One region of the Pedobacter riviphilus genome, then DNA from elsewhere that is predicted to be linked to it. Evidence: riboswitches for the same ligand, from Rfam matches in the RefSeq annotation. Region 1 holds a riboswitch; the other holds the start of a gene.
The links. Region 1 has a riboswitch for cobalamin ahead of H9N25_RS09540 (TonB-dependent receptor plug domain-containing protein). Riboswitches for the same ligand answer to the same signal wherever they lie in the genome.
Positions count from the first base shown of each region.

Region 1 (15,229 bases):
CTGCCCCGAATATTCGAGATCAGCATCTTTCTTAATTGAGTCCCTGAAATAAATTCAGGGTCAGGCTCACCTTAAAAAAATAAAATCGTATTTTTGCGCTTCATTAATTACAGCACAGTTTGAAGTTTCCAAATTTTAAAGACCTTATTCTTTTCGAAGACAATGATTTTATTGTGATCAATAAACCTCCATTTTTAGCCTCGCTCGATGAACGTGGAGGATCTGGAGAAACCAATGTATTACGCTTGGCCAAACAGTATAGTGATGATGCGCAGGTTTGTCACCGTTTGGATAAAGAAACTTCTGGTGCTCTAATCATTGCAAAAAATCCAGAAGGTTACCGCCACGCTTCTATGCAGTTCGAAAGAAGAAAGGTAAATAAGACCTATCATGCCGTGGTAGATGGACACGTCATTTTTGATGATTTAACTGTTGATCTACCTATTTTAAACGATGGAAATAAAAATGTAACCATTGATAGGGCTGAAGGTAAACGTGCAGAAACGATATTCAATTCTTTAAAATACTACAAACACTATACTTTGGTAGAGTGTAAACCGATTACCGGTAGAATGCACCAAATCCGTATTCACCTGGCGACACAAAGAGCAGCCATTGTTGGTGATGATATGTACAAAGGGAAACCTGTTTTTCTTTCATCAATAAAGAGAGGATATAAATTAGCCAAAGGCGAAGAGGAGCAGCCCATTATGAAACGTTTCGCATTACATGCCAGACATTTGGTTTTTAAAGGATTAGATGACAAAGATATTGTGATTGATGCACCATACCCAAAAGATTTTGCAACTTTAATTAAGCTATTGGATAAATTTGATGCTTAAAACAGCCCTTTAAATTGGCGCGTTTCGTTGTTTTTCTTACTTTTGGTATTCGCCCTCTATTAAAAAACAATAGAATGTACATCAGATTTGTAAATTACCTTGATAAGATTAACCAGTACCGAAAATCTAAAATATCAAACCGTAATTTCTTAATTATCCTTGCTGTAATTGTCGGGATTTTAGCAGGACTCGCAGCTGCCGTTTTAAAAAGTTTAACCCACCATATCGAAGAATTTCTTCAATCAGACTGGCACTGGAAATATAAATACTATTTGTACTTTATATTTCCGATGATCGGTATTTTTCTAACGGTTTTGTACATCAAATACTTTATCCGTAAAACAAAATTCGAAACAGGTTTAACCCCTTTACTTTATGCCATTTCGAAAAAATCGAGTAAGGTAGAAGCACATAATATTTATTCGCAGATTATTACTGCAGCCGTTACGGTAGGTTTTGGTGGTTCAACAGGTTTGGAGGCACCAATTGTTACCAGTGGATCGGCAATAGGCTCTAATCTTGGTCGTGTTTTGGGCTTGTCATACCGCGAAATTACCATGCTGGTAGCCTGTGGTGCAGCCGCTGGTATTGCAGGGGCATTTAATAGCCCGGTTGCTGGGATTGTTTTTGCCATCGAGATTCTATTGCCAGAGTTTACCATTCCGGCATTTATTCCCCTTCTGTTATCGGCCGCAACGGCAGCGGTAGTGGCAAGATTATTTTATACCCAACAGCTTTTCTTTCTGGTTACAGAAGGGTGGAAGATAAATGCTTTATTCTATTATGTAATACTGGCTTGTTTTATTGGTTTGTTTTCAATCTATTTTACCAAAGCAAATTATGCGGTAAAAGGATTATTCTATAAAATAAAACATCCTTATACCAAAGTAATTGTAGGCGGTTTAATGCTTGGCGCTTTGGTATTTCTATTTCCTACGCTATATGGTGAAGGGTATATCACAATAAAAGGCTTACTAAAGGGTGATTATCATACGGTAATCAATAATAGTATTTTTGCCGATTATAGCTCAATTTCGGCCGTGGTAGTACTGTTTACGGTAGTGACCATTTTTATGAAATCAATTGCCACCCTTGTTACCTTAGGTGCAGGTGGTAATGGTGGTACATTTGCGCCCAGTTTAATTATGGGCGGGTTAATCGGGTTTATATTTGCTTATGTCGTGAATTTATCGGGAATAGCGCAATTGAATGTTTCGAACTTTATTGTTGCAGGCATGGCTGCTGCTTTAGGCTCGATTATGCATGCCCCATTAACGGGTATCTTCCTGATTGCCGAAATTACTGGGGGATATGTTTTAATGGTGCCTTTGATGATAACCACTGCGATTTCTTACGCCATTAACCGCAGCTCGCAAAAACATTCTATTTATACCAAAGCACTGGCCGATAAGGGAGAGTTATTATCTCATGAGGATAAGGATACAACGGTTTTAAACCAGATGAAGCTAAAGTATTTGATCGAGAAAACCTATCCTCAATTATATATGAACGATCTGATTTCAGTTAAGATGAACGAGATTATGCAATCGCATAAAAACATTTGTGCTGTAACAGACGAACTGGGCGATTTTAAGGGGATAATTTACATGGAAGAACTATTTAATGAGATGATCAATCATCCTGATAAGGGGAATTTAAGAGCTTCTCATTTGGTTCAGCCTGCACCGAATACGATTACAGAAAATGATGACCTTAAAATGGTACTGGAGAAAATGGAACAGGATAATGTATGGATTTTACCAGTGCTTACCGTGCAGAACCAATATTTAGGCTTTGTCTCTAAAACAGCAATTTTTAATAAATACAGGGCGTTGCTGATGAGGCAGAATGATTATATGGGGTAGGTCTAAACACGATACTGAAAATGATTCGTGAAGACACAAGCCATGGTTGTTAGAGCTTATCGAAGACTTTATAATAGAAAACAAAAAATATTTTTCCTTAGACAGGCTCAGGATGACAATATTTTTTGTTTTCTACTTAATTTAAAGGCGCTAACACTTTAACTTACTCAGCTCTCTTTAAACCAAACTTTTCAATTTTACTATATAAGTGACTTCTTTGGATATCAATTTCATCAGCTGTTTTTGATACATTCCAGTTGTTTTTTTCCAGTTTGAATTTGATGAATTCACGTTCCGCGTGATCTTTATAATCCTGAAAATTATTGAAAGAATCGAAAGAAGAAGACAGGCTCAATCCACCGGCACCCGGAATCTGCGCACTGCTTGCGGCGCCAATATTTGTACCACCACCTGGATTAGCAAAGGCACGCACGTCATTTTCGGTAATAACCTTATCGCTTAAAATAATCAAACGCTCAATCATATTGTGTAACTCACGTACATTACCTGTCCAAGGCAAAGCTTTTAAGGCGGCCATTCCACCATCGTTTATTTTCTTAACGGGCATTCCATAATCGCTGCAGATACTTTCTAAAAAGTTCTGGGCAATAACAGGAATATCATCAGTTCGCTCTGTTAAATGTGGAACATGGATATTGATTACATTTAACCGATGGTACAAATCCATACGGAAGTTACCATCTTCAATTTCTTTCAATAAATCTTTATTGGTTGCTGCTAAAACGCGAACATTTACTTCAATTTCCTTTTCACCACCCACACGCGAAATTTTATGTTCTTGCAAAGCACGTAAAACTTTTGCCTGGGCAGAGAGGCTCATATCGCCAATCTCGTCTAAAAATAAAGTTCCACCATTAGCCAGCTCAAATTTACCGATACGTTGCTTAACAGCAGAGGTAAATGAACCTTTCTCGTGACCAAACAATTCACTTTCAATCAGCTCTGATGGAATAGCAGCACAATTTACCTCAATTAAAGGACTATCGGCACGGTTCGATTTTTCGTGTAACCAACGGGCTACCAATTCTTTACCGCTACCATTTGCACCAGTAATTAATACACGGGCTTCGGTAGGCGCAACACGCTCAATGGTTTCCTTAATTTTAGAAATACTTTCCGATTCGCCTAAAATCTCACGGGTTTTACTTGCTTTACGTTTTAAAACCTTGGTTTCGGTAACTAAATTTCCCCTGTCTAAACCATTACGGACAGTAATCAGTAAACGGTTTAAATCAGGTGGTTTCGAAATAAAATCAAAAGCTCCTTTTTTACTGGCTTCAATTGCAGTTTCAACTGTTCCATGACCAGATATCATAATGAATGGTAAATCTGGTTTAATGATCTGTGCCTGTTCGAGCACTTCCATACCATCCATCTTATTCATCTTGATATCGCAAAGTACCAGATCGAAATTTCCTTTTTTGATCATTTCGAGACCGTCAATACCGTTATCGATATCTTCAACATCGTAATTCTCATACTCTAGAATTTCGCGTAAGGTACTCCTTATCGCACGCTCATCGTCAATTATTAATAATTTAGCCATTAGAGATGTATTCTTTAATTTTGAAATGCGAATATATTATTTTTTAATTAATGTATAGTTTTTTATACAATTTCTACGCTATAAACCTGAAAAGGACTGAAAGGTTTTAATCTTAGTAGGAATAATCAAGTTTAAATTTGCTAAGATCTGTTCGGTGCATTTTCTTGCGGTTTAATTCTACTTCATAAATGCTTTTGCCCAAGTTCTTCATAAAGGGGAAACAAACAGTATCGTATTCATATTTATTGTCGTTAAATATACCATCTTCGTTGCTTTGTACCACCGCCGTTAAGAAATACTCAATTCTATTTTTAAAATCAACGAAATAAGAATTATCAATGATGTAGCCATAGCTATCACCATACTTGTTAAAAATTCTAATGTTTGGGGCTGGTGTTATCTTTTCTCTTCCATAATACAGCATCTTCGCATAGGTTGTCCAAAATTCTTTATGATCGTATTTAGGATAATCGCTTTCCGTTGGATATTTGCTCATGTAGGTATAAATCAACTTATAATCTTCTGCAGTCAGGTTAAACCTTTCATTAGTTGGAAAAGCCTCAGGAAAAATTAATTTCTGCATCAGTTTTTGTTGATCATTGATGGCAAAGGCATTTTTTCCTGCCAAACTAAATGGTTTATTTACCAATTTATCGGCACTGTCCAAATAGCCTTTACCCATTACCAGATTAGTTAGCTGCAGTTCGTAGTCTTTTGGATCGTATTGTGCCGGTTGATCATACACCAATTGACTGCCATTGTAAAATTTAATAGGGTTGGTGTGTTTGGCCGATTCTCCGGCATCACCAATGGCCAAGCGGTTTAAAATGCGACTATCGTTTAATCCATTTGCTTTCAATTTTTCGTTAATTTCTGCCCGGCCGATAAATTCGAATAAACGGTTAAAGGCATCGTTATCGCTGGTAAGCAAAATCTTTTTAACGTAATGTTCTATCGATGGAAGCCCATTTTTAGCACTTGTGTCTGTTAAAACTTTCGTTTGCCCTTTATAGGCACTATCGGTAATCATGGTACTTTTAGCTGTTAATCCCGTGTTTTTTAACCGGTTTATTTTCTCTAGGGCAAAAATCACTGCAGCGAGTTTAACAGTACTTGCAGGGTAAAAATAATGGTGCGGATCTAAATTATAGCTAAACGTTTTAAAAGTAGGTCTATTTTTTACATCACGGTTAACCTGGGTATAAAGGATTTGAACCTGGTTTTTATCAGGATGGTTAAGTATTGAAGAAAAAAGTTCTGGTTTGGTTTCCATTAGTTTCCTAAGAAAAACAGTATCGGTTTTTTGTGCCATAGCAAATATACTGATTGACGAAAATGCAATAATTAAAATCCTTTTCATGAGTAGAAATTTGATTCCTAATTTAGCTTTTTCTATTAAAATCACCATTTTCCATCATCCATTTTACATGTTGTTTAATTTTGTTACTTTTGCAGCGCTTTTGGTTTCCGGCTTTACATCCGGGATTAAAAGGGAATACAGTGTAAATCTGTAACTGTCCCGCAGCTGTAAGCTCTATAACGTTTTTCAATTCTTAAGTCACTGCCCAATTAACTACTGAGCGGGAAGACAGAAAAAACGGGAGTAAGTCAGAAGACCTGCCTTTAGCGTTTAATTTCATAGCTTTCGGGGATTGAAGCTTGGATTGAGATATTAACGTTGTTCGTATTTTCATTTCCTTTTCTAATCTGTTGGCTGTGGGCAAAACTCACAATCAAATGAACAAAAAAAGTATGCTAACTGTAGCAGGGCTGGGGCTCGCACAGTTAATGATTGGCCAGGTGGCTAATGCTCAAACTCAAGATAGTTTGCAGCTCAAAGATGTTGTAATTTCTGCAACAAAAAATGACCAGAAACAATCTCAGACTGGAAAAGTGGTCACTATCATCAGTCGCGAAGTATTGGATCGCAGTAACGGGAAATCATTGCCAGAACTTATTAGTGAGCAGGCAGGGATTATTGTAGCAGGCGCAAGCAGCAACCCAGGATTAAACAAATCGGTATTTTTTAGGGGTGCAGGAAGTGCTTATGCAGTGGTTTTAATTGATGGTATTGTACAGAACGATCCATCAGGAAACGGAGGTGCATTCGATTTAAGATTGATTTCTATTGATCAGATTGATCACATCGAAATTTTAAGAGGCGGCCAGTCTACCATTTATGGTTCTGATGCCGTTGCAGGGGTAATCAATATTATCACCAAAAAAGGTGGCCCAAAAGGAAATACCATTTATGGTGTGGCCAGTGCAGGGAGTTACGAAACTTATAAAGGAACCATTGGTTTAAACGGTGGAGTTGAAGGTTTTTCTTATAATATTAACTATACCCATGCTAAAACCGATGGGATTTCAGAAGCAGCAACCCCAATGGGAAGTGCAGCTATATTTGATAAAGATGGTTTCAAAACCGATGCTCTAAATGCGAACTTCGGAATCAAATTGGATAATCATTTCTCTGTAAATCCATTTGTGCGTTATTATTATGGCAATTATAAATTTGATGGTGGTGCTTTTACCGATGCAAACAATTATTCGATTTTGAAAAACTTTGCTGCAGGTACTAATGCCAAATATGAATTTGCTACCGGTAAAGTAACCTTGAACTATAGTTTTGAAAGCACCAGAAACGATGCACACAGCCAATATCCTAGTGTTAACGAAGGTCGCGTATCGTTGTTGGATTTATTCTACAACCAAAAATTGGGAAATAAATTAGATTTATTGGTGGGTATCGATAACCGCGTGATGAAATTATCATCAGCAACCAATAAACCGGAAACCAATATTTTTGCTGCTTATGGATCTTTATTCTTACACGATTTAAGTGTATTTAATCTTGAAGTTGGCGGACGTTACAATAAACACGAACAATATGGCGAAAACTATACTTACTCAATTACCCCAAGTATCAACATCATTAAGGAAATAAAGTTATTTGGAACTGTTTCAACAGCATTTAAAGTGCCTACCTTGAACATGCTTTTTGGTCAGTTTGGTGCTAATTTGAACTTAAAGCCTGAGAAATCGAAGAATTACGAAGCTGGTGTTAATTTTAGCTTTGCTGACGACAAATTTAGCTTACGTTTAGCAGGTTATAAGCGAGATTTAACCGATGCAATCATTTATGCTTATCCTAATGGATATATTAACCAGGTAAGTCAGAAAACCAAAGGTTTCGAGGTTGAACCAGCAGTTAAATTCAGTGTGTTCAATATCAATGGTTATTATGCTTACGTAGAAGGGAATGAGTTCAATTTTGTTGATAATGCGGTTGCCAACTATCTTTTCCGCAGACCAAAACATACATTTGGGATCACTGCAGGTGCGCAGGCTACGAGCAATTTATATGTAAGCGCAAATTACCGTTACTTTGGTAAACGTAACGATGGTAATTTTACGACTTACACGGTAGATAATTTACCTGCTTATAAATTGTTAAATGCTTATGCAGAATATGCTTTGGCTAAAAAACGTGTAAAACTGTTTTTTGATGCCAAAAACATCCTGAACGAAAAATACAACGAGATTATTGGTTACAATAGCTTAGGTTTCAACTTTAATACCGGAGTAATTTTTAATATACACTAATAAAATTTAACTTTGCAGTATACATATTAACCAAAAATAGGATGTCTCATTTAAAATTTAATCCACGTACTTTAATTTTGTTGTTAATGATATTGGTAATAACGGCTTTCCGTTTGCTGGTAACATTTAACTCAGATGAATTAAAGTTTGCTAATTTTTCATCAATAGGAGCGGTAGCTTTATTTGGAGGAGCATATTTTAAAGATAATCTTAAAGCATTCGCTTTTCCGCTATTGAGTTTATTTTTAAGCGATTTAGTGCTTTATACAACCATATATAAAAAGTATGTAGATATATTCTTAATTCAAGAACTCTGGACATACCTTGCAATTGCATTAATGGTTTTAGTGAGTCGTTTCTTACTAAAAAAGGTAAATATTGCTAGCTTATTACTTTCTACAATTGTAATTGTATTCATCCATTGGATTGTAAGTGATATTGGCTCATGGTATAAGAACCCGCTGTATACACAAAACTTCAATGGGTTTATAGATTGTTTAATTAAAGCCATTCCATTCGAGATCAGATTCTTAGAGGGAACAGTGATTTATGGTGCATTACTTTTTGGAGCTTTCGAAATTTTAAAAGCAAAATACCCAGTATTGAAACTGCAAAGACAAAAGTTATAGATTTCCATTGATTGGTATAATATCAATCAAGCGAAAACAACATAGAAATCCTCTTTTGATTCGATTCAAAAGAGGATTTTTTTTAACTTAGACTCCTCATCATGCTGAGTTATTTTAGCATCTAATAAAGGCTATCAGATACTGAAACAAGTTCAGGATAATACATAAATATTGATATGAAAGTTGTTTCCTTTTTACCTGCTGCTACAAAAATGATTTACGATATGGGCCTGCAAGAATACCTGCATGGCGTAACATTCGAATGTCCTAAAGAGGCGGCAGCTCAGCCTAAAGTTGTACGATGCATATTAGAAGGTAAAAACTATTCGAGCATCGAAATAGACCGTATATTTTCTGCATCAAAAGCACAAGGCAAAAGTTTGTACTGGGTAGATGATGCACTATTGGAAAGCATCGCACCTGATGTGGTTTTTACACAGGATATATGTGAAGTGTGCAACATCGATACGGTTTGCACCGAAACAGCCGTAATGAAGCTCAGTAAACAACCTGTACTAGTTCCTTTATCACCAAATAACTTACGGGATGTTTTCGAATGTGCTATTACCATTGCCAACGCTTTAGGAAAGGAAGAGATAGCGTTAAACTATCTGGCAGGGCTGCAAAAGAAAACAGATCATATTTTAGATCAGCTTAGGGCAAACCGTGCGCCATTAAAAAGGATCATGCTGATGGAGTGGATAGAACCGATTTATAACTGCGGACATTGGATTCCTTTTCAGATTGCTGCCGCTGGTGGTGTTGATATGCTGTCTAATCCTGGTGGTGACTCTATTGTAACGCAATGGGATAAAATCCAGAAATATAATCCAGAGGTTTTAGTTATTGCCCCATGTGGTTTTGATATGGAAAGAAGCATGGAAGAAATGGAGCTGCTAACCTCAAAAACAGGTTGGAAAGAGCTAGAGGCCGTAAAAAACAACCAGGTTTATATTGCTGATTTTGATATGTTTACCCAGCCTAGTGTAGGCACACTTGTTGAGGGTATTGAAGCTTTAGCTTGTATGTTTCACCCTGAAATATTTAAGGCGGACGAAAACATAGCCAAAAAATTCATCAACTACAGCCAGCCTGTGAAATCATTTAAATCTGTATAATCACATTTATGAAATTAGTTGTTTTAACAGGAGCAGGGATCAGTGCTGAAAGTGGGTTAAAAACATTTAGGGATGCTGATGGATTATGGGAAGGCTATAATGTTTATGATGTAGCCACCCCCGAGGCTTGGGAGAGAAATCCGGAATTGGTACAAGAATTTTATAATGAAAGAAGAAGGCAGGTTTTAGCTGCGAAACCTAATCTGGCTCACCAGGTGCTTGCCGAGCTGGAAAAAGACTTCGACGTTGAAATTATTACCCAAAACATTGATGATTTGCACGAAAGGGCAGGCTCTACCAAAGTTACCCATCTTCATGGCGTAATTACCAGGTCTCAATCAGATAGAAAAGCAGATTTAACCTATGCCATCGTTGGTTCAGAAATAAAAATGGGCGAGCTTTGTGAGCTGGGCTCTCAACTTCGTCCACATGTAGTTTGGTTTGGCGAAGCTGTACCCATGATAGAGGTAGCCGTTAAACTTTGCAAACAAGCCGATCTGTTTGTGCTCATCGGAACTTCGTTAGCTGTTTATCCCGCAGCAGGTTTAATTGATTTTGTGCCTTCCTTTGTTGATAAATACATTATTGATCCAAAAACACCCGATGTAAAGCGTTATAAGAATATAATCAACATTGAAAAAAACGCAGTAGAAGGCGTTGCGACGTTAAAAGAAATCCTAGCCAATGCCAGATAAAAAGATTTGCATTTTTAATTGGAGTGGTGGTAAAGACAGCACATTGGCTTTGCATTATGCTTTACAAGATTCAACTATCGAAATCCGATACCTGATTACTACAGTTACGGAAAAATACAACCGTGTTTCCATGCATGGTGTTAGGGAATCCTTACTGATCAAACAGGCTGAAAGCATTGGTATTCCACTGTATCAGATTCGTTTGGGCGAAATGCCCGATATGGAAACCTATGATAGTACCATGAAGCATCATCTTTCTAAATTTAAAGAGGAAGGTATTACCCATTCTATTTTTGGCGATATCTTTTTAGAGGACTTACGTACTTATCGCGAGAACAAATTAGCAGAAATTGGACTTAAGGCTATTTTTCCACTTTGGAAAAAAGATACACAACATTTAATTGAAGAATTCCTAAACCTGAACTATAAAACCATCATTGTTTGCACACAGCAAAATCTCGAAAATTTTTGTGGAAAAGTAATCAGCCTTGATTTAATCAGGCAACTTCCCGCAGATATCGATCCCTGCGGCGAAAATGGAGAGTTTCATACTTTTGCATTTGAAGGACCAATTTTCAAGAGTAAAATCACTTTCACCATCGGAGAGAAGGTATTCAGAACTTATAATGCTCCAAGTAAAACAACAAAAGATGACGATTCACCTTGCTCAACCACAACCCTTTCTGGCTTCTGGTATATGGATTTATTGGAATAATTTTTCTTTTCAAAACATTTTGGCATCATTTTTTCTTTAGTATGGGTAATTAACTAAATCATACAACACATTGAAACCTGTTTAGCGAGGTTAGGTAGCTAAACAAGCGTCATATTAAAAAATTAAGAGTTATGAAAAAGATATTGGTAGTAATCGCATTAAGTTCTTCAGTTTTATTTGCTTGTAATAATAAGGCAAAAGAAGAAGCAGCATTAAAACAACAACAGGCCGAAAAACAATTGGCAATTAAAGCAGTTAAAGATAGTTTAAGGTTAGATAGCTTTAAAAAAGCCGAAGTGGCCAAGGTAGAACAGGAAAAAGAAGCTAAACACCAGGCAGAATTAGCTGCAGCAAGGAGAGCAAGCTCATCTAGATCTTATGCAAGTTCTGGTGGTGGTTCTACTGGCGCTTATGGTGGTGCACAACCAACAGCTAAGAAAAAAGGCTGGAGCGATGCAGCTAAAGGTGCAGTTATCGGTGGTGCGGCAGGAGCAGTTGGTGGTGCATTAATCGATAAGAAAAAAGGTAGAGGTGCTATCATCGGTGGATTAGTTGGAGCTGGTGGCGGTTATTTAATCGGTAGAGGTGAAGACAGAAAATCTGGCCGTGTGCAACCTAAAAACTAAAAAGCTTTAGAAGATAATAGGAAGTCTCGATTGTAAAATCGGGGCTTTTTTTTTGTGCCCAAAAAAATGATTTATATATTAGTGAAAAAAGAACCATGATAGAAACTCAAACCGCAGATAAAGGACAGATCCAACACTTCGTAATGTTCTGGTTAAAACCTCAACTAACTAAAGCCGAAATTGCAGATTTCGCCAATTTTTTTGAAAGCTTAAAACCAATCAAATATATCAAAACATTAAGTTACGGTTTAGCTGCTAACACACCTGTACGTCCGGTAACCGATAACTCTTTTACTTATTCGCTAACCATTACATTTGCCAACATCGCAGACCATAATGCTTATCAGGAAGATAAAGCACATTTAGACGCCGTAGAGAAATTTTCGAAAAACTGGTACAGGGTAGTGGTACACGACACGGTGATTGCTTAATAAGTTTTAGCCACAGAAGCGCCAAGCATAAGGAACATTCTACGAGCGTTATCCTGAACTTGTTTCAAGATCTTCTTGTATTAACCATTAATGCGCACAGATGAATACATATTTCATTTATGCGCATTTTTATTAAATATTCATTTACGAACGGGTCAATCCCGCGATCAGTCATTTCGGGCGCAGCCGAGAATCTATTTTAAGTAACCTTAGAAGAGATTGGTCACCATGAATTTATTTCAGGGCTACAAAATAGATATTGTTCACTACAGGATGAAAAAAGTCCAAACCTCCCATTTATTTGGCAAAATAAGCAGGTGAAATTATATTTTGTTATTGTGTATAAAAATCAATATATCAATTGTTTATATAAATTAATTTAAACAATTACTATTTATTAGAAGTGCTTTTCTTTCTAAAAACAATCCAATATTCGAAATATTATTTCGAACAAACAAATAATACTCTAAAAATCAATTAGTTATATTAATAAATACTAGTATTGATGCCTGTTATAGGCCGCCGTGAAATCAGAACGCATTATTTTAAAACGAGCTATTACTGTTTGAATAAACACTTCGTCTATAATTTCAAACACATCATTAACACCGCCCCCACTTAGATCAAGTTCTGCAAGTTTATAACTTTGCTCAAAGGTACCCTGCTCAAACTTTACAATATACTTTTGGTTCATCGAAAAAATGGTGATCTTACATTCCGGATGTGGAAGTTCTGCTACTACTCTCATTTATTTTATATTTTTATTTACAATTCAACAGATATGCCATTCAGTGTACCCCAGGTATCTACAATCGAGAAGCGGGCAAATAATTCTTCTTTATACCACTCGCGCTCCCTGGTAAGCTTAATCACATCAGAATGATCAAAAGATTTATACGCATAGTTTTTCATACTATCTGCATCGGCCCAGATCGAAAAGGTGGCCTGATCGAAAAATGGGTTTTCACCAATACCTGCCGACAAGATAAAGCCTGGTGCAGTGCGCATAGCATCAGCTGCTCTTTTAATATTCTGCCTAAACTCTTTTAACTTGTTAAATTTAATTGCTGCCCTTGTAATTACAGCAATCTTATCCGTGTGGACATTACTTGCTATATCGGATTTAAATGGCTGTACTGCTGACCATAAGCCATGACTAGATAAAGGGTTTAATAATATAGTAAAGCTTTCAACTCCGAAGAAACCAAACCATTTCATCACAAAAGAATCACGATAAAAAACATCACAATCCTTCCTGTTATCCCAGGTAGTAAGCACAGCCCAATGTTTGTAATCAGGAGCTAAATCTACCTGAGCATCTTTTCCGCTTCCCATTAACTTCCAGAACCTGCATCTTTTATTCAACCACAATGGCAACCGTAAAACAGCCATTCCCATAAAAGCAAAAGGAATGGTGAGGCTACGGAATTTGGTAATGGTTAAGGCTACGATCATAAACTTTACGATTAATGATGCCAAAACTAAGGATTTTAAGAATAGGTTATCATTCAAATTTTCGTCATTAAAACCCACCATTGCTTTGTATCTCACAAATCATAACTAACTTTGATTATAGAAAAATTAAAATGGCAGAAGATTTAACCATTACCAGAAACACATCAAAGGAAGAGCAATATCAGTCAATCATCCCTCAGATAGATGCTTTGCTTTATGGCGAAACAGATTTTATTGCAAATCTCGCAAATGTCGCAGCGGCGCTCAAAGAGCAATTTAACTGGTTCTGGGTAGGGTTTTATTTGGTTAAAGAAGATGAATTGGTGCTGGGGCCATTTCAAGGTCCGGTAGCCTGTACACGCATTAAAAAAGGGAAAGGGGTATGTGGCGCGTCCTGGCAACAGGCAGAAACCATTATTGTTCCTGATGTTGAGGAATTCCCTGGTCACATCGCCTGTGCATCGGCTTCGAGATCAGAAATTGTTTTACCCTTGATGGTGAACGGAGAAGTGATAGGGGTTCTAGACGTGGATAGCGAGGTTTTAAATAAATTTGATGAAACGGATAAGGTTTATTTAGAGCAGGTTATATCCATTTTATTAAACAGGTAGTTAAGGTAATGTATTGAAACTAAAAGAAGAATACTATCTGAATGAAGACGTGGTTAGCCTAGCTAAAGATCTGTTGGGTAAGGTATTGTATACCAAAATTGATAACGAAATCAGCGCAGGGATTATCGTAGAGACCGAAGCTTATTTTGGCATAAAGGATAAAGCTTCGCATGCCTATGGTGGTCGCAGAACCAGCCGAACAGAAACTATGTATGGTAGCGGCGGTATTGCCTATGTATACCTCTGTTATGGTATGCACAATCTCTTCAATGTTGTAAGTTCAAAAGAAAATGATCCACATGCTGTTTTAATTAGGGGTATAGAGCCTTTGATTGGGATTGATATTATTGAACAGAGGAGAAATATGTTGCATACAAAAGGCGCAATTTCAGCTGGTCCGGGTTCTGCGGCAAAAGCACTAGGGATAGATAGAACTTTTAATGCCAAAAATCTTACCGGTAATGAAATCTGGATCGAAGACCATGCTATTCGATATCAAAACGAAGATATTGTAGCTACACCCCGTGTGGGTATTGCATACGCAAAGGAGCATGCTTTGTTGCCTTGGCGGTTCTTTGTAAAAGGCAATAAATATGTGAGTAAACCGAATAAGGTTTAATAAAATAACATAATTGAAAAGCAGGTTTGGAAACAATACCTGCTTTTTTTGTAATATTGAGGCGATGAATTTTGAAAACAACTTATTATTTGCGCAAGCAAAAGACGAAGCGGACAAGTTACGTGATTTTCGGTCTCAGTTCTTATTTCCGAACCACAATGGAAAAGATTTTATTTATCTGTGTGGTAACTCATTAGGGCTTCAACCTAAAGTAGCTGGTGAAGTTTTAAAAGGTCAGCTTAATAACTGGGCCAACTATGCTGTAGAGGGCTGGTTCGATGGAAACGAACCCTGGATGTTCTACCACAAGGCACTTAAAAAGTTAATGGCCCCAATTGTTGGCGCATTACCATCGGAAGTTTGCCCAATGAATACCTTAACCGTGAATCTCCATTTGTTAATGGTTAGTTTTTATCAGCCCAAAGGCAAGCGTTTCAAAATTATTATGGA
Region 1 covers NZ_CP061171.1:2,323,374-2,338,602, reverse strand. The annotation lists gene H9N25_RS09560 (RluA family pseudouridine synthase) at 120-842, shown strand; gene H9N25_RS09555 (chloride channel protein) at 917-2,707, shown strand; gene H9N25_RS09550 (sigma-54-dependent transcriptional regulator) at 2,871-4,274, opposite strand; gene H9N25_RS09545 (serine hydrolase) at 4,387-5,634, opposite strand; cobalamin riboswitch at 5,719-5,913, shown strand; gene H9N25_RS09540 (TonB-dependent receptor plug domain-containing protein) at 6,012-7,880, shown strand; gene H9N25_RS09535 (DUF6580 family putative transport protein) at 7,922-8,509, shown strand; gene H9N25_RS09530 (ABC transporter substrate-binding protein) at 8,686-9,627, shown strand; gene H9N25_RS09525 (SIR2 family NAD-dependent protein deacylase) at 9,636-10,322, shown strand; gene H9N25_RS09520 (Dph6-related ATP pyrophosphatase) at 10,312-11,037, shown strand; gene H9N25_RS09515 (YMGG-like glycine zipper-containing protein) at 11,169-11,663, shown strand; gene H9N25_RS09510 (Dabb family protein) at 11,759-12,094, shown strand; gene H9N25_RS09505 (hypothetical protein) at 12,591-12,842, opposite strand; gene H9N25_RS09500 (DUF3291 domain-containing protein) at 12,860-13,573, opposite strand; gene H9N25_RS09495 (GAF domain-containing protein) at 13,681-14,160, shown strand; gene H9N25_RS09490 (DNA-3-methyladenine glycosylase) at 14,174-14,779, shown strand; gene kynU (kynureninase) at 14,844-15,229, shown strand, end outside.

Region 2 (15,229 bases), 2.6 Mb from region 1:
TTTTTCGAGTTGGGAGGAAATATTGATTTCTGAAAGTGGATCCAACGGAAAAATAGTATCATTTTCTTCTGGTTATTATTTATGAGTTACAAGTATACTTGTTCTCTGTTTTGGAATTATATATTATTTTGGTAAGCATAGATCAAAGATAGATTAACCAAATCACAAGCTTTTAATATGGCATATAAGGTACTAATAGCTGAGTTAAATACAGGGCATGTATATAATACAAAATTGGAATTGTTCTTAGGAATTGGTGAGACTCTTAGCTACTTTGATCATTATGAAGAAGCTATAAATTATTCTGATTCAATTGTAAATAATAATCCAGCGTTAGAATGTTGGATTAAAGACGAAAAGGATATCATCTTGAGATATAAAAGCATTAATGAAGAGAAATTATTTGATTTGCATTAAGATTGCCTACCTGTTGCAGATGGGTATCGTCAGCAAAACATTTTTCTCGTAACGACTATTTTTAAAATTCAAAAAAGACTAAAGTATTCACTGAAAGATAGAAAATTTAAAAAAAAATCGTTCAAAGCGTCTCGTAAAAAATTACTAATTTTACAGGTTTTGGCAAGCACTTTTTAAATGCTAATTTTTCTAAAAATCGGGAGGCTTCGCCTCTTTTTTTGACATACCTATAAATCTTGCGTTTCATTCAAATCCAAGTACTTTGTATCTATCTGTTTGGTCGTTTTCGCACCTAATTTTTTAATCTTTTCTGAAGTATTGGTTAAATTGCCGGCACCTACCGACAATTTGTTAATGGCTTTATCGTAGGCATCCTGTCCGTTTTTGAGATGTTTGCCAATATTTTCCATGTCTGAAATAAAACCCACAAACTTATCATACATACTGCCACTTAAACGGGCAATTTCCATCACATTCCGGTTTTGGCGCTCCTGTTTCCACATGCTGGCAATAGTGCGTAAAGTGGCTAATAACGTTGACGGACTCACAATTACTACTCTTCTATCCCAGGCAAAATTGAATAGTTCGGCATCTTTTTGCACTGCAATACTGAAAGAAGATTCGATCGGTACAAATAACAATACAAAGTCGGGAGAATTGATTTTATATAAATCCTGGTAGTTTTTAGCAGATAATTCCTGGATATGATTCTTAATTGAGGCTAAATGTTGTTTTATGTAGCCTTCACGCTCTTCATCCGTCTCTGCAGATACCGAGCGTTCATAAGCTACCAATGATACCTTAGCGTCAACCACAAGATGTTTGTTGTCTGGCAGGTCAATCACTACATCGGGCTGGTAGCGACCGCCTTCGGCGGATATATGCGAGGCTTGAATGCGGTATTCCTGATCGCGTACTAAACCAGAACGTTCCAGAACTTTTTCCAGAATTACCTCTCCCCAGTTACCCTGTTTTTTACTATCGCCCTTTAAGGCTTTGGTTAAATTATTGGCATCCTCCTGAATCTGTTTGCTTTGATCCATTAATAAAGAAATTACACCTTTCAACGTATTTCTTTCATCCGATTCGGCTTTGTAAACCTTTTCTACCTTGTCTTCAAAAGCTTTAATATTTTCTTTCAAAGGATTTAAGATAATATCTAAGTTGGTCCGGTTCTGCTCAACAAATTTGCTCGATTTTTCATCTAGTATTTTATTGGCAATTAATTCAAAATCTTTGTTTAATTTTTCTTGCGACTGCTCAAAACTTAGCCTCTGTTCGGCAAGTTTTTCTTTTTCGGACAGGTAAAAAGATCTGGTACTTTCCAGTTCACGGTTGGCATCGGCCAGCCGGTCGCGCTCAGCCTGTAATTCATCAATCAGGCGTTGCTGTTCTTGTTTAAGTAACGCAGTAATGTGTTCTTTTTCGGCAGATAAATTAGAAACACGTTCATCTGCCTTGGCCAAGCTGATTTTTAACGATTCATTTTCACTTTTTGTTCTTTCGAAATCTTCTGCAGAGATAATAGAAAGAGCAGCTTGTGGTTTTTTCAATAATAAAATAACCAGAACTATTAAAATAACGATTAGTAAAGCAATACCCGCAATCTCCATAATGATAAAAATTTTAGTAAAAATGAAGATTTAAAATAGATATACCAAAAAATTTTAGTTATTGTGAACGGAAAATAACGGAAAAAAATTTCTATAATTGGACATTAGTATTTTATAAATGAACGCATTAACAGTCCTTATATCCTGCCCCGATCAAGTTGGTTTAGTTACAAATATTACCCGCGTGCTGGCTGCACACCAATTGAATATTATCGCCATGCGAGAGTTTGTAGACGAAGCCAATAAATCGTTTTTTACCCGTATTGCCTGTACCGGAAACCTGGGGGATGCAGAAAAATTAAAGGAAAAGCTCTTAGAAAACCTGCCAAATGCTGCTGAGGTAAATTTAATTACTCAACAGGAAAAACAGATTGCTGTTTTGGTAACCAAGGAGTATCATTGTTTAGCGGAGATACTGATTAAAAACCAATTCAAAACTTTGGGGGCCAACGTACAATGTGTGATAGGCAATTATGAAAGCCTGAGAGATTTTACGGAAAAATTGGGTATTCCTTATTTTTATGTCGATCATACCAATAAGGATAAAAGTGAATTTGAGGCTGAAGTTAAAGTTATTATTAATCGATTTGAGGTAGATTATTTGGTGCTGGCTAAATTTATGCGAATCCTCTCTGCTGATTTTGTAAAAGATTATGCAGGTAAAATCATCAACATTCACCATTCCTTTTTACCTGCTTTTATTGGCGCCAATCCTTACCGGCAAGCTTTTGAGCGTGGCGTGAAAATTATTGGAGCTACTGCCCATTTTGTTACCGATAATTTGGATGAAGGTCCGATCATTACACAACATACTAACCACATCGATCATAATTTTGGGGTAAAAGAAATGGTTCGGGCAGGAAAAGAAATAGAGAAAAAAGTGCTTTTAGAAGCTCTGGAGCTTATTTTTGAAGACCGGGTTTTTGTGAGTGGAAATAAGACCATTGTGTTTAAGTAGATAAGTGATTAGCCTTTGGCGAATGATCGATATGGCTGTCATTTTTTTTAAGTAAAGCGCAACCTAACCAAGAACCAGGAGGTGCTCAGCGAAGTTAAATTTATCAGAAAATGTTATCCTAAATGCAATGAAGGGTCTTTAAAAACAGAAATATAACAGTAAATTGAAAAATGAACTCAGCGTGCACTGTGGTTTTTCTCCGTTTTCTTTGTGGTAAAAAAAGCTATTAGCTTTTCAGCAGCAGATTCGCCACATCTTCTCCTGTTTGCGCACCAATGGCAATGCCCATACCATTACATCTTGTAGCGCAAAATATATTGGGTTTAATCTCTTCTATAAGTGGTTCCAGAATCTTTCCAAAAGCCATAATGCCACTCCAGCGGTAATCGATTTCATAATTGACTTTAGGGAGGATGACGTTTTTTAATAAATCTTCTAATGCTAGCTGAACGGCCTCTGTTTGGCCAAATTCAGTGGTTTCTTCCGCTTTAAAATTGATATTTCTGCCACCACCTAATAGAATTCTATTATTTATATTTCTAAAATAGTAATAACCTTTATCGTAGTGGAAGGTACCTGCTATTTTTAAATCTTTAATGGGTTTGGTAATTAAAACCTGGCCACGGCCGGGATTAACATCAACATCGGGAAATAAATCTTTTACAAAGGCATTGGTAGTTACAATTAGCCGTTTACAGAAAAAGTTTCCGTTTTTGGTTACCAACTGTATAGCCTTGTTTTTTTCCTGAATCTGATCTACCAGACAATTATTAAATATACTAACGCCGAGTTTTTGTGCATATTGAATTAAGGCAGACATCATTTTACCGCTATCAATCTGTGCTTCGTACCTATTTTCGATTAAAGTTATGATACCTTTAAAACCAAAGGAACCAATTTTCTTATTGGCATGGGCAAAAGCATTAGCTCCAATAATATCGTTAATGAGACGGTTATAATGTTCAATTTTGGATACACATTTGTCAGCCAGAAAAATGTCATCATTTTTAAATAATTCGTACCCTCCTAAACATTGGTAATCAATGGTTTTATCTCCTAATAAATTGCGCAGTTTAAGCAGGCCTTTCCAGCGTTTTTCTATAAGGAGTGCCAGGCCATCTAAACCAGTACATGCTTCTTGCTCAATCAGTTCAGAAATGCTACCAAAGCATGCAAAACCCGCATTTTTGGTGCTGGCGCCTGTTGGTAAAAAGCCCCTTTCGAGTATAGCAATTTTTAAAGCCGGAGCAGTTTTTCTAAGTTGTATGGCAGCATTTAAACCCACAATTCCACTACCGATAATAATGATATCGTAAGTAAAAAATGACTCCTTCTCCCAATATGAAAATACTGTTGGCATAGTATAAATGTACCATTTTTTAACAGTCAAATAATATGGGAACGCTTTTTGATATGTGTTAAACGAAAAACATACAGAAAGAAAATGGGAGTTTATTTAATATTAATCATCCCGGTACTATTGCTGAGCATGTTTGTACAATGGCGATTTAGAAATAAGTTTTCTAAGTATGCTGAAATGCAACTTAGCTCAGGTTTATCGGGCAAAGAGGTAGCAGAAAGAATGCTACATGATAATGGGATATACGACGTGAAGGTGATGAGTACCGAAGGACAACTAACAGATCATTACAATCCATCAGATAAAACCGTTAATTTAAGTACAGATGTATACTATAGCCGAAGCGTAGCAGCCGCGGCTGTAGCGGCGCACGAATGTGGACATGCCGTACAACAGGCAAAATCTTATAACTGGCTTCAGTTAAGAAGCAGTATGGTTCCGGTAGTAAGTATATCATCTAATCTTTTACAATGGGTATTATTAATTGGTGTATTGTTAATAGGCTTTACCGGAAATCCAATTGTTTTGGCGATTGGTGTAGTAGGTTTAGCACTGGTAACCATATTCAGTATCATTACCCTACCAGTCGAATTTGATGCCAGTAACCGTGCATTGGCCTGGCTAAAAAATAATAACGGTGTAATGCAAACACAAGAAGAAAATGCGCAGGCTAAAGATGCACTTTGGTGGGCAGCCATGACTTATGTAGTAGCAGCTGTTGGTGCATTAGCCAATTTATTGTATTACGCATCGATGCTTTTTGGAAGAAGCAGAGATTAAGGAGATATCTAATTATGAAAAGCACAGAGCGGCCGGGTTAATCCTGGCCGTTTTTGGTTATTAATTTTAACTCGATCGTCATGCTGAATTTATTTTATTAGCAGTTTTTATTGTTTTAAAGGTCTAATGGCTACTTTGTGGTCAGCATCTGTTCGATCAGATAGACCCTGAAATAAATTACCTTCGGTGAGCTCGCTGAGGCTCGGTTCAGGGTGATGGCTATATTTAAAATATCTATTTGGAAAGCAGGTTTTGTGGTGCTTAGGTAGGCTTCGGTCCCGCTCCCGCTTCTGCCGATAGAAAAAATCGGCATCCCGCTTTGATCGGGTTTATGTGGCTAGGTTAGTAATACTATTTAGGGTTGCAGGGTGCACAAAAAATTGCAGGCATCATGCTGTTAAACCTTTAATAGTTGCAGCAAAACTGCGGTCTAAACCTGATTGCAGCGGCAGCTCCCGATTGAAAAGAGGGACTATAGCGGAAAGCAGGAATAGCCTAAAAATGGAACACTGAAATTGCTTTTCTACCCCTCATCTATACTAAAAGGTCTTGTCATCTCAACTGGAGTGCAATCCCGAACTTTCGGGAGAGAGAGCTCTGGATCAAATTAAACTTTATAGATTTCTCCTCCAAAGGAGTTCCTTTGGAACACTACGGACGAAATGACGATTTGTGGCAAAATGGAATTAAGAATTAATTTAATTTATAAGGAGCAATCAATTGAAATTCTGGAATATCAACCTCGAATTCTGATCCATCAATGTCGCGTTTCATTAAGTACGCACCTTTCATACTGCCCATATCGGTTTTGAGGTTACATCCAGAAACATATACGTGTGTTTCGCCAGGCCGAATAATTGGCTGTAAACCCACAACGCCCTCTCCTTCTACCTCTCTTCGGCTACTGTTCGAATCGAAAATAAACCATTGGCGGCGCATTAATTGCACAGCATAATCAGAAAGATTAGAAATTTCCACGCGATAAGCGAACATATAATGCTCGTTGGCCGGATTTGAATATTCTGGCTGGTATACTGTTTCTACTGAAACTTTAACTCCGTCTGTAATAGCTGTAACCATGGTGATTTACGAATGTATAAAAAAAGCTTTCAAAAATCAAGCCAGTACTCTAGTGGCATCATAGTCGGCAAATTTTTCTGCCACTTCTTCTAAAATACTGTAAATGTTGTTGATATCAGGCTCGGCCACCAAACGCATGCGGTATGGTTTAAAATCTGGTAAGCCTTTAAAATAGTTTGCATAGTGGCGGCGCATTTCGAAAATTCCGGTTTTAGGCCCTTTCCATTCAAGCGATTTATCTAAATGTGTACGACAAACTTCAATACGTTCTTCAATGGTTGGCCCGGCAAGGTGTTCGCCTGTTTTAAAAAAGTGTTTTACCTCGCGGAAAATCCATGGGTAACCGATTGCCGCACGGCCGATCATGATGCCATCTACCTCATATTCCATACGCCAGTTGGCTGCTTTTTCAGGGCTATCTACGTCGCCATTACCAAAAATTGGGATTTTGATGCGCGGATTACGCTTAATCTCCCGGATAAGTGACCAATCTGCTTCGCCTTTGTATAATTGTGCCCTGGTGCGGCCATGGATGGTAAGGGCCTGGATACCCACGTCCTGAAGTCGCTCGGCAACCTCGTAAACGTTTTTTGTATTATCATCCCAGCCTAGACGGGTTTTTACGGTAACAGGTAAATGTGAAGCTTTAACAACAGCCTCAGTCATCTTTACCATTTTATCAATATCCTGTAACAGACTGGAGCCTGCGCCTTTGCATACTACGTTCTTAACCGGGCAGCCATAATTAATGTCAACCAGGTCAGGTCCTGCTGCAGAAGCAATTTCTGAGGCTTCGCGCATGTGATCGATATCACCACCAAAAATCTGGATGCCAATTGGTCTTTCGTATTCAAAAATATCAAGCTTTTGTCTGCTTTTTGCAGCATCACGGATCAAGCCTTCCGAAGAAATAAATTCAGTGTACATCATATCGGCCCCGTTTTTTTTGCATACATAACGGAACGGCGGATCGCTTACATCCTCCATTGGAGCCAGTAATAACGGGAACTCACCTAAATCTATATTTCCTATCTTAACAGACATTTTCTATCTTCAACGATTAATAAAACATACAAAGGTACAAATAATGAATTTTGTAACACCTAACAAGGAGGAAATCAATCCTTTCTTACAATTACTTTTACTTTTATTTTACGCAGTTATCGGCGGACTTGTGTTTGGAATTCTAGCTATTGTCATTGTTTTACTAATGTATGGCTTAGGAATAGTAAGTAATTTGGACATGCTTTTAGCTGGCGATACGAGGTATATTGCTGGTTTTAAAGTGATACAAATATTAAGTTCGATTGGAACATTTATTTTACCTCCTATCGCCTTGGCCTTAACAGAAAGGAAAAAGGTAACGGAGTTTTATCTTTTCAAGCAGCCAAAATTCTTGTTGGTTGTGCTTGTGCTGGCTATAATGATATTAAGCATGCCGTTTATGGAATGGACTGTGATATGGAACCAGAAAATGATTTTGCCTGATTTTTTGCATAAGATAGAACAATGGATGAAAGAAAAGGAGGCTATTGCAATGAAAATGACAATTCAATTGATCACTGTGCGCAGTAATTTCGATTTTATTGTAAACCTTGTCATGATTGCTGTTATACCTGCAATTGGTGAAGAATTAATGTTCCGTGGCGGCGTGCAACGATCGTTAACCAGGGCTTTTGATAATCCACACGTTGCAATTTGGTTATCAGCCATTATTTTCAGTGCCATCCATGTGCAGTTTTATGGTTTTGTGCCACGTATGTTATTGGGTGCAGGTTTTGGCTACCTGTATTATTACAGCGGAAGTATTTGGTATGCCATGCTGGCGCACTTCTTAAACAATGCTTATGCGGTTTGCGCGGCTTTTTACATGCAAAAGCATCACATGCCACTTGATAAAGCTGATGAACCGATCGGTTTTCCATGGTATGGCTATTTAATTAGTGCAATAATTACCATAGCTTTGTTCAAAATTTTTAAAGATAACGCAACACGTGAGCGAAAATTGGGTTAAAGTATATACCACCAGCGATGCCTTTGCGGCAGAGGTATTAAAACAGGGATTAACAGAAGCCGGAATTCCGGCAGTAACGATAAATAAACAGCTCTCGGCATATAATATTGGCGAAATAAATGTTTTGGTGAATAAGGTAGATTTCGATAAAGCCATAGAATACATTGTTGAAAACGAAATTGAATAGTGATGATGATCTTAAACTTTACACCCTTTACCTCCTACCTTAAATGAAAACCAGGGCAATAACCGCTTTCTTTTTTACCATTGTAATGCTTGGCTCTATCCTTCTGGGGAGCTACACTTTTACCATCTTTTATCTTGTTTTAAGTGTTTTGGCTTTGTTTGAATTTTACAAGCTGATTAAAAACTCTGGCATCAGGCCACACCGTAATATCGGTTTGGCAGCGGGTTCATTAATATTTTTGATGGCGGCAGGCCTACACTACCTTAAATATGATGTGAAGTATTTGCTACTTTGTATCCCGCTAATTTTCTCGGTTTTTATTACTGAGCTATATAAAAAGAACAAAATTCCATTCGCCAACATCTCGTACACTTTTGTTGGCTTTGTTTATGTAACCATTCCTTTCTGTTTTTTTCATGCCCTGGGCTTTTTGAAAAACTGGAACGAATATAACTTTCATCTTCCGCTGGCATTTTTACTGATGCTTTGGGCAAATGATACAGGTGCTTATCTTTTTGGTGTAAAATACGGTAAACGTAAATTATTTGAGCGCCACTCGCCAAAGAAAAGCTGGGAAGGTTTTTTCGGAGGCATGTTCACCAGTGTTTTGGTCGCTTTTGGCTTGTCATTTCTGTTTACCGAAAGTCCAGCATGGGTTTGGATTGGTATGGCGGTATTGATTGCTAGTTTTGGTACATTGGGCGATTTAGTAGAATCGATGCTTAAACGCAGTTTGGATACGAAAGATAGTGGTGGTTTATTACCGGGCCATGGCGGGTTGTTAGATCGTTTTGATGGGTTATTATTGGCTGCTCCCGTGGTTTACGCCTATTTATATCTGATTTTGTATTAAGCGAGCATCGAGAAAGACCTCAGTATTGGCATCATTCTCGCGCATGTGGGAATATTAAAGCAGTTCAATACTCATGCTATACAATCGCTATTCTCCCTAATCCTCGTTAAAAACGAGGGCTATTTTATACATTAGCTGTTACAACATAATATTCTCTTTCTACTCGTTCGCCTGTTTTACTTTGTACCTGCTCTAATTTTTTAAGCGTATTTTTAATGGTAAATCCCGCTTTTTCTAATAGTTCTTTTACGGTTTCTACTTCGTAAAGTGTAAAGCCATAAGGAGTAAAAGGCAGGTTTTGCATGAAAGTTTTATCAGCAAAACATATAACCAAAGTGCCGTCAGGTCTTAATATCCGCTTAATTTCGCTGAGGTATTCGCTTGGATTTGTCCAAAAATATATCGTATTAACCGTAAAAACTTTATCGAACCGATCATCATCAAATGGTAATGTAAGGCCATCTGTTAACTGAAAGTGGACTTTTCCTTTTGTGATGAAATCCTGATTGATCTTTTCGGCTTCTGCAATAATGGTTGCAGAAATATCAGCACCAAAATAAGCGAGGTTCTCTGCTTTTAACAATAGTTGAGCAATATGCCCGCCGTTACCATGACCGATTTCTAAAACGGTTTCATTGTTTTGAAGGTTTAATGCCTCAATTGCAGAAGTGGTCATGCCGATATTATTGGCATGCATCATTTCGCCTGTTTTAATGCCGTGTTCGCCTTCAGGACAAGCCAATTGTTTGGCAATATTTTTTAAGTCTTCCTCAGAAAGTTGATGTTCCATAGTCAAATTTAAAAATTTGGGCGTTATGATTTTTTACATCTTTTCTGCCGAGGTTATGAGATTATTTGATCACTTGAACCGGCTTTTTATTTTCATCGATCGCCACAAAAGTAAAATCGCCATGAACGGCCAATTCTCTTCCTTCGGCATACATCTGCTCAATATAAATTTCTACGTTCACTTTTAAACTGGTATTACCCACATGCTTTACCTTGCCGATAAGCTCTACGATAGTGCCTGCGGGGATTGGTTTTTTAAAGTCTATCCTGTCGCTGCTTACAGTAACCATAATCTGACGGCTAAAACGGGTTGCGGTAATGAAAGCAACTTCGTCCATTAAATGCATGGCTGTTCCACCGAAAAGAGTGTCGTAATGGTTTGTTGTATTAGGGAAAACGGCTTTAAAAATGCTGGTTTTAGAATTTTCTATTCTTTCTTCTAGGGTCATGGGTTAAATATAGGTGCTGTAAAAAGCTTTGGCAACTTTCTAGTTATTTTTAGTAGAAAATTGCCAAAGTAAAAGGTTTGCCTTGAGAAATGGATACTGAAATGTAAAAAAATGTGCTTTCAGTAATGTAATTAAGTAGCGAAATAACTAAAAAGATGTCATCCTGAGCTTGTCGAAGGACAGTCTTTTTAGTTATTTCACGATAAGGGTCTTCGACAAGCTCAGACTGACAACAATCGAATTCTTAACTTAATAGTATTGGTTTCTGTGTGACAAAATTAGAATTAATTCACCTGAAGATCTGCAGCGAGCACCTCTTCGGTTTTACGCATTTCTTTTGCGGCTTCAACCATTTCTATCAAAGCTTTTTTGGTTTCATCCCATCCACGGGTTTTTAAACCGCAATCGGGGTTTACCCAGAGTTGCCCGGAGGGAATAACAGCTTTTGCTTTTTTAAGCAATTGAACCATTTCTTCCCTCTTCGGAACCCTTGGAGAGTGAATGTCGTATACCCCGGGGCCGATTTCGTTTGGATATTTAAAATCGGCAAATGCGTCTAATAACTCCATCTGCGAACGTGAGGTTTCGATCGTGATTACATCTGCATCCATATCGGCGATGTTTTGGATGATATCGTTAAACTCAGAGTAACACATGTGCGTATGGATCTGCGTATCGTCTTTCACGCCGCTTGCCGAAATTTTAAAGGCTTTAACCGCCCAGTTCAGGTAAGTTTGCCAATCAGCTTTGCGTAATGGTAAACCTTCTCTAATGGCTGGTTCATCAATCTGGATGATTTTAATACCTGCATTTTCCAGATCGCAAACCTCATCGCGGATGGCCAGGGCAATCTGAGTACAGGTTTCTGATCTAGGTTGATCATTACGTACAAACGACCATTGTAAGATGGTTACAGGACCGGTTAACATACCTTTCATGTATTTTGTGGTAAGTGACTGCGCATAGGCGGTCCACTTTACTGTCATAGGTTTTGGGCGCGAAACATCACCAAAAATAATAGGAGGTTTTACACAGCGTGAACCATAACTCTGTACCCAACCGTTTTTAGAGAAGGCGAAACCATCTAGCTGTTCACCAAAGTATTCAACCATATCGTTGCGCTCAAATTCGCCATGAACCAAAACATCCAGATCGATTTCTTCCTGCCAGTTTACCGCTTTTGCGGTTTCTTTTGCTATGAGGTCATCATATTCTTCAACGGTAAAAGTTCCGTTTTTAAGTTTTGCTCTCCAGCTCCTTACCTCTGCCGTTTGCGGAAATGAGCCGATGGTTGTAGTGGCATAACTTGGTAGATTGAGTTCCTGTTGTTTAATTTTTCGGCTAGAAAATGGGCTTAAACGTTCTGCATCCTGCTCTTTTAATGCTAAAACACGTTGTTTAACTTCAGGATTGTGGATGATTTTAGAAACTTTACGGTTAGCAATCGCAGTCTTATTTTCTTCAAGCTTTTGCAGGGTAGATGCAGGGCTTTCGTTGGTGATGAGTTTTTTTAAGGTAACGACCTCAGCAATTTTTTGTTTCGCATAAGCCAGCCACTGTTTAATTTCGGCCGAAAGGTTTTGCTCATTGGTTTCATTGTCTAAATCAACCGGCGAGTGTATTAGGGAACAAGATGGGGCAATCCACACTTTATCCAGACCTCTTTTTTCTACAACCTGGTTAATGATTGAAACAGATTTCTCGAAATCATTTTTCCAGATGTTTCTTCCATCTACCAAACCTAAAGAAAGGATGGTATCTTCTTTTAACGAAGCTAAAACATCTATCAATTGACCTTCAGCGCGTACCAGATCGATATGTAAAACATTTACTGGCAATGAAGTAGTTAAGGCAAGATTGTTGCCTAAACCTTCGAAATAAGTTGCTAAAACGATCTTTAACCTTGGAAAAGCTTTTCTAATTTCTTTATAAACATATTCATAAGCTTTTTTGTCTTTTTCGGTAAGGTCTAAAGTTAAAAACGGCTCATCAAACTGAACATATTCTACACCCAAGGCATCTAAGCGAGATAAAATCTCGATATATACTGGAAGCAAGTTTTTGATCAGATCGATTTTTTCGAAGCCAGCTTCTTTTTCTTTTCCCAATAAAAGGTAAGATACCGGTCCGATTAAAACAGGTTTTGTAGTAATGCCTAATTGTTTTGCTTCGTAAAACTCATCGATAATTTTGGTAGAGAAGAGTTTAAAAGGCTGGTTTTTGTAAAACTCAGGAACGATGTAATGGTAATTGGTATCGAACCATTTGGTCATTTCCATCGCTACCACATCTAATCCTTCTTTTTGATAACCCCTGGCCATGGCAAAATAGAGATCAAGCTCCGAATTTCCTTTTTTCAGGATCACTTCGTTATACCTTTTCGGTATTGCACCAAAAGTTAACGAATGATCGAGCACATGATCATAAAAAGAAAAGTCGTTCGAGGGAATGATATCAATTCCAGCTTCTTTTTGAAGGTTCCAGTTTTCGTGGCGAATGTTTTTTCCCACCTGAAGTACATTTTTGTACCCAGTTTTATCTGCCCAGTAATTTTCGCAGATTTTCTTTAATTCCCTTTGGCTACCTATTCGCGGATAGCCCAGATTTTGCGTTAGCATCTCTTTTAAAGATTAAGTAAATAAATCGTTTAAAAGCTCTTAAAGCACTATTTTGTAATACTCTATGTTAAAAATTAAAGGGAAAGGTTTGGGCACAAACAACCTGCTCATCAGCCAAAAGCTTAAAGCAAGCATATAAAATTTTAATTTTATCGTGTACAATCAGACCTGACCAATTACTTTATAACGCGAAAGTACCGTCAATTCAATATAGGCAGGTCTCCTGACTTATTCCCGATCTTATCGCCTTCCCATCCCGGTAAACGGCACAGTGGCATGAATGATAAGACCGTTGTCTTTTTAATAAAAGACAGAATTTACAGTTGCGCGACAGCTCGTGATTTGCACACGATTCCCTATTAATCCCGGGTGTAATTCCGGGAACCTGTATCGGTTGATGAAAAATAAAGTTAAGAACTTACATCAGGACAAATGTATGGATTAGGATTTAAAACTTGTAACAAATTTACAGCAAGCCGTTTTTGGCGCATATTCTCTATTATATTTGATTACCTAACTAAACTATTATGATAAAAATCTACTTTAAAGGGCTTTTTGTTGCTTTTTTAATGGTAAATAGCTGTGCTGTACTGGCACAGGAAGTGCCAACGCCAAAATCGCATTTTGGTTTTGATATCGGCGACGATTATCAATTGGCCAATTATACCCAAACAGAAGCTTACTTTAAGAAACTCGTGGCAAGTTCTGACCGCATTAAACTGGTTGATATTGGCAAAACCGAAGAAGGCAGAAGCCAATATATGCTGATTGTTTCTTCACCCGAAAACCTGAAGAAATTGGACCGTTACAAAGAAATTTCGCAACAACTGGCGCATGCTGAAATTACACCCGAGCAGGCAAAAGCATTAGCCCAGGAAGGTAAAGCAGTAGTTTGGATAGATGGTGGTTTACATGCCAACGAAGTAGTGGGCGCACATCAACTAATCGAAACCGCTTATGAATTTGCCTCCAGAAAAGATCCGGAAACCCTGCGTATTTTGGATAATGTAATCGTTTTGTTTACCCATGCCAACCCTGATGGGCAAGAACTGGTGAGCAATTGGTACATGAGAGAGAAAGATCCCAAGAAAAGAACAACCTCAGGCTTACCCGTTTTATATGAAAAATATGCAGGCCATGATAATAACCGCGATTTCTTTATGCTAAACCTTAAAGAAACACAGAATATTGGTCGCCAGCTTTTTGTCGAATGGATCCCGCAGATTATGTATAACCACCATCAGGCTGGCCCGGCAGGAACTGTTGTTGCTGGGCCTCCCTACCGCGATCCGTTCAATTACGTTTTCGACCCAACCTTACTAACCAGTTTAGATGCGGTTGGTGCAGCCATGCACAACCGAATGAATGTGGAAAATAAACCTGGTTATACCCAACGCGGAGGATCAGTTTATTCTACCTGGTATAATGGCGGACTAAGAACCACCACTTATTTTCATAATATGATTGGGCTCTTGACCGAAATTATCGGGAACCCTACTCCTTCTGAAATTCCTTTGGTTCCTTCGCGTTTATTGCCAAGCGGCGATTCGCCAAACCCGATTACCCCGAGGAAATGGTACTTTAAAAACTCGATCGATTATTCGGTATCACTAAATTATGCTGTTTTAAATTATGCACAACGTTACCGCGATGAATTGTTGTATAACATTTATCAGATGGGCAGAAATTCAATAGAACGAGGTAAAAAAGATACCTGGTCGTTCTCTCCAAAGAAAATTGAAGCCATTAACAACGCTGCAAAAGGCGAAAAAGGTACCGCAATTGCGGGCGGAGATGCCGATTTTGGGCCAAGACGGCAGATCAGTATGAAAGCTTTTGATACGGTGATGAAAGCTCCGGCAAACAGAGATCCTCGCGGATATATTTTAAGTGCCGATCAACCTGATTTTAACTCTGCAGTTAAATTTTTAAATGCTTTGATCAGAACAGGGATTGTGGTTCAAAAAGCAACCGCTTCATTTACCGTTGCAGGGAAAAATTATCCTGCCGGAAGTTATGTCGTAAAAACCGATCAGGCTTTTCGTCCACACGTTTTGGATATGTTCGAACCTCAGGATCACCCGAACGATTTTAAATACGAAGGTGGTGCT
Region 2 covers NZ_CP061171.1:4,898,433-4,913,661, reverse strand. The annotation lists gene H9N25_RS20195 (hypothetical protein) at 1-85, shown strand, start outside; gene H9N25_RS20190 (hypothetical protein) at 178-417, shown strand; gene H9N25_RS20185 (DNA recombination protein RmuC) at 645-2,030, opposite strand; gene purU (formyltetrahydrofolate deformylase) at 2,149-2,988, shown strand; gene H9N25_RS20175 (NAD(P)/FAD-dependent oxidoreductase) at 3,215-4,348, opposite strand; gene H9N25_RS20170 (zinc metallopeptidase) at 4,433-5,128, shown strand; gene apaG (Co2+/Mg2+ efflux protein ApaG) at 5,822-6,208, opposite strand; gene dusB (tRNA dihydrouridine synthase DusB) at 6,245-7,252, opposite strand; gene H9N25_RS20155 (CPBP family intramembrane glutamic endopeptidase) at 7,296-8,222, shown strand; gene H9N25_RS20150 (putative signal transducing protein) at 8,203-8,409, shown strand; gene H9N25_RS20145 (phosphatidate cytidylyltransferase) at 8,453-9,262, shown strand; gene H9N25_RS20140 (class I SAM-dependent methyltransferase) at 9,387-10,052, opposite strand; gene H9N25_RS20135 (acyl-CoA thioesterase) at 10,114-10,500, opposite strand; gene metE (5-methyltetrahydropteroyltriglutamate--homocysteine S-methyltransferase) at 10,785-13,118, opposite strand; cobalamin riboswitch at 13,315-13,522, opposite strand; gene H9N25_RS20125 (M14 family metallopeptidase) at 13,646-15,229, shown strand, end outside.
Region 2: another riboswitch for cobalamin. It lies ahead of metE (5-methyltetrahydropteroyltriglutamate--homocysteine S-methyltransferase); the one in region 1 lies ahead of H9N25_RS09540 (TonB-dependent receptor plug domain-containing protein).